DNA from 2 places in the Streptomyces sp. NPDC000941 genome. Region 2 is predicted to be linked to the other one. Evidence: riboswitches for the same ligand, from Rfam matches in the RefSeq annotation. Region 2 holds a riboswitch; the other holds the start of a gene.
What was found. A riboswitch is a leader RNA that binds a small molecule or an ion and turns the genes downstream of it on or off. The one in region 2 is predicted to bind S-adenosylmethionine.

Region 1 (2,191 bases), on a different contig from region 2:
GCGCCCCCGGCACCCGGACGCGCCGCTGCGCACCGCCTTCACCGGAACACCCGCCTACGCCCCCGACCCGCGCTGGGTCGTGACGGGCCGATACCTCCCCTTCGGCACACCGCGGCCGACCACCGTGGGCGCCGCGGTGGAGGGCCTTGAGCATGTGTACGACGCGCCGGGCCGGATCGAGTTCGAACTGCACGGACGTCAGCTGTCCCTGACCGCCTTCCCCGGACGGGGCGCGGGCCGGCTGATGGCGCTGTTCACCGACGCGACGTCCGGGGTCACCACCTACGCCGCCAACCGGGTCCTGGCCCTCGAGCCGCCCGCCGCCGACGGCACGGTCGTCCTGGACTTCAACCGCGCCGCGAATCTGCCGTGCGCCTACACGGACCTGGCCACCTGCCCGCTGCCACCGGCCGAGAACCGGCTGTCGGTGGCGATCGAGGCAGGTCAGAAGACTCCCCGCGAGCGCGGCGGGTCCTGAGCCGGGCTGTCGGCCGACGGCATTGACGTACGGCGGGACCGCTCCGTACGATCACGAATGGCATTGAGCGTCAGCGTCAAGCCCTGGCTCGCTGACCGGCAACCCTCCCGCGCGGTGGGGTGCTCCAGGTGAAAGCCCGGCGGGATCACCGACGATCCCCGCAAGCGCGTGGCCCCGTGGGCGGGCCGGAGATGTGGAGGACCGGTATGCGGCACGGTGGTGACCTCAGTACCTCCTTCGCCGTCGCCACGGTGTTCTCCCGGCTCTCGCGTCGGCGCCACATCGACCTGAAGCGCGCGACCAGCTGTCTCTGTCAGGCCTGACGGCCCTTCCCGCCGCCGGTCGGAGTCCGGCCCCGGTGGTCGCCGCACTCGTTTCCGCCTGATCCCCGTTTCCCCCTGATCCCTGTCTGCACAGCGCTCCCCCGCCACCGGCGTCGCGCCGGCCGGGGCCGCACGCCCATGCGCGGCCGTGCCTCATACGGCACCCCATGCCTGGTGACACGAGTAGGAGAACCCCTCCGTGACAACACTTCCGGATTTCAGATCCTCCCGATGGGCGGCGCTGGCCGCCCTGGTGACCACCAGTGTGCTGCTGACCGCCTGCGGGTCGAGCGGCGACGGCTCCGGCTCCGGCAGCGGCCGGGCGAAGTCCGGCGGCACTCTGACCTTCGCGGTGGGTTCGGACGCCGGCTGCGTGGATCCGCAGCAGGTTGCCAGCAACGACACCATCTACTCGGTGCGCCAGATCGTGGACTCCCTGACGGACCAGGACCCCAAAACCGGCAAGATCGTGCCGTGGCTGGCCAAGAGCTGGGACATCAGCTCCGACACGACGACGTTCACCTTCCATCTGAGGTCGGGTGTCACCTTCAGCGACGGGTCGAAGCTGACTGCGCAGGTGGTCAAGGACAACTTCGACGCGGTGCCGAAGCTCGGCGCCCTGGGGACCCTGGCCGAGGGCTACCTGAGTGGCGTCAAGAGCACCACCGTGGTCGACCCGCTCACCGTCAAGGTGGCCTTCAAGGAGCCCAACGCCCAGTTTCTGCAGGCCACTTCCACGCATTCGCTGGGCATCGAGTCGTCGGCGAGCGTGCGGAAGACACCGCAGCAGAAGTGCAGTGACGGGGTGGTCGGATCCGGGCCCTTCGTGCTGAAGCAGTACGCGCAGAACCAGTCGATCACCCTGGCCAAGCGCGGCGGGTACGCATGGGGTTCCTCGCGGTGGCGCAAGAAGGGCGAGGCGTATCTGGACAAGCTGGTGTTCAAGGTCGTACCGGAAGCGGGCGTGCGGGCCGGCAGTCTCCAGTCCGGCCAGGTGGCCGCGATCAGCAGCGTGGGCAGGGCCAACGAGGCGACGCTCAAGGGCGGCCAGGTCACTCTCCAGCGACGGGCCAACCCCGGCATCGTGTTCGGTCTCGGGCTCAACAGCTCGCGGCCGGCGCTGAAGGACGCGAGGGTGCGCCAGGCGATCCTGTCGGCCATCGACCGGCGGCAGATCGCCGACACCGTGTTCCCCACCGGCACCAAGGCGGCGACCAGCGTCCTCGCACACACCACGCCCGACTACACCAACCTCGCCCCTGACCTGGCCTTCGACGCGGCCAAGGCGAAGTCCCTGCTGGACGAGGCAGGCTGGAACACCGGCAGCGACGGCATCCGCACGAAGAACGGCAAGAAACTGAGCCTGACCATCGACTGGATCCCCAACTCG
Region 2 (2,191 bases):
CGGTGGTGTGCCACTCCACATCCACCCCACCGTCATCCTGACGGGCCACCTTGCGGCTGGCGCCGCCGCCCGCCAGATACGGCCGGGCCTCCCGCAGCCAGTCCGCCCGCCCCGCCAGCACCCCGGCCCCGAAGGGCGCGTACAGCTTGTGCCCGGAGAACGCGACCCAGTCGACGTCCAAGGCCGCGATGTCCACCGGGTGATGCGGGGCCAGCTGCGCGGCGTCCAGCACGATCCGGGCGCCGTACGCATGGGCCACCTCCGCCAGTTCCCGCACCGGCCACAGCTCACCGGTCACATTCGAAGCACCGGTCACACACACCAGCGCGGCACCTGTGTTTGCCTCCGCCCGCCAGTCGGCCAGCGCCCGCTCCAGCGTCTCGACTGCCTGCCGCGGGGAGCGCGGCGCGCTCAGATAGCCGACCTCGACGCCTTCCCGCTGCTGCCACGGCAGCAGTGAGGCGTGGTGCTCCGTCTCGAACACGAACACCCGGGTGCCCTGCGGGAGGGCGGCGGCGAGGAGGTTGAGCGAGTCGGTGGTGGCGCGGGTGAAGATCACCTGATCGTCGGGGCGGCAGCCCAGGAAGGCGGCGACATCCCTGCGGCTGTTCTCGAACAGATCGGTGGAGAGCTGCGAGAGATACCCGGCCCCGCGGTGCACGCTGCCGTAGTACGGGGCGTAGGCCGCGATGTCGTCCCACACCCGCTGTAGGGCGGGAGCGCTGGCGGCGTAGTCCAGCGCGGCGTAGCTGACCTCGCCGCCGGTCACGAGCGGGACGAGGACATCGCGGCCGAGGACGGGCAGCGGGGAAGTGGTGGTGGTGGAGGTGCAAGCGGTGTCGGAGGCAGCGGCGGTCGCGGACATGGCGAAGTCTCCCGGGAAGACGAAGAGGTGAATGCGTCACGCGCACGCAGGCGGCAGCCCGCCGCAGGGCACGTGGAAAGGAAACTCACCGCACGGACGAGAACCGTGCGAAATGAGGAGAACCAAAGAAAAGCGGGCCGACGGCCCTAGCGCATTCGCTGCATCACGGAAGAACTCCCTCGACAACCAGGACCCCTGGGTTCCGCGAGGGGTCCGCGCTTGCCGCAGACCTCGTTGCCTGCGACCCGGTCATCACCCGGGGCACCCCGCCACGGACGGAGGGTTGCCGGACAGCGGGCCGGGGCCGTAGTCGCTGTCACTCGTGACCTGCGCAGGAGTATGCCATGCCCCACCACGAACCGAGACCCCTGTCCGCGATACGGACAGGGGTCTCGTGGGGCGTCTCGAGAATCGGGGCTACGCGTTCGTGGCCAGTACCCAGCGTTCCAGGGAGGCCCGGGCCGCGCCCGAGTCGATGGATTCGGCTGCCTTCTCCATGCCCGCCGCGATGCGCTCCGCGAGGGGCTTGCCGCCCGGGCCGCCCTCCAGGGCGACCAGGGCGGCCGCCGAGTTGAGCAGTACCGCGTCGCGGACCGGGCCGCGTTCCCCGGCCAGGAGGCGACGGGCGACGTCCGCGTTGTACGAGGGGTCGGCGCCGCGCAGGGCGTCCACCGGGACCAGGCCGATGCCGACGTCGCGCGGGTCGAAGGTCTCCTGGCGTACGGTGCCGCCCTCGACCACCCATACCTGGGAGGTCGAGGTGACGGTCAGCTCGTCGAGGCCGTCGTCGCCGCGGACGACCAGCGCGGAGGTGCCGCGCTCGGCGAGCACACCGGCCATGATGGGCGCCATCCGGGCGTCCGCGACCCCGGTGGCCTGGGCGCGTACTCGGGCCGGGTTGGTGAGCGGGCCGAGGAAGTTGAAGATGGTGGCGATGCCGAGTTCGCTGCGCGCGGTGCCGACATGGCGCAGCGAGGGGTGGAACTTCACCGCGAAGCAGAAGGTGATGCCGGCTTCTTCCGCGACCTCGGCCACCCGCCTCGGGCTCAGGTCCAGGTTGACGCCGAGCTTGGCGAGGACGTCGGAGGAGCCGCTGGCGGAGGACGCGGCGCGGTTGCCGTGCTTGACGACCTTCGCTCCGGTGCCCGCCACCACGAGGGCCGACATGGTGGAGATGTTGACGGTCTTGGCCCGGTCGCCTCCGGTGCCGACGATGTCGACCGTCTCCCCGGGCACCTCGATCACGTTCGCATGCTCGTACATCGTGCGGACCAGACCGGACACCTCCGCCACGGTCGCGCCCTTGGCGCGCAGCGCGACCGCGAA

Region 1: it holds a riboswitch for S-adenosylmethionine, as region 2 does, so the genes downstream of both, ACWDSL_RS13180 (ABC transporter substrate-binding protein) here and ACWDSL_RS43555 (aminotransferase class V-fold PLP-dependent enzyme) in region 2, are expected to answer to the same signal.

Annotation. Positions count from the first base shown of each region.
Region 1 is NZ_JBSFMM010000032.1:14,507-16,697, forward strand. Features, by position in the region: gene ACWDSL_RS13175 (DUF1684 domain-containing protein) at 1-478, shown strand, start outside; SAM riboswitch class IV at 538-651, shown strand; gene ACWDSL_RS13180 (ABC transporter substrate-binding protein) at 1,001-2,191, shown strand, end outside.
Region 2 is NZ_JBSFMM010000223.1:7,524-9,714, reverse strand. Features, by position in the region: gene ACWDSL_RS43555 (aminotransferase class V-fold PLP-dependent enzyme) at 1-865, opposite strand, end outside; SAM riboswitch class IV at 1,076-1,193, opposite strand; gene trpD (anthranilate phosphoribosyltransferase) at 1,283-2,191, opposite strand, start outside.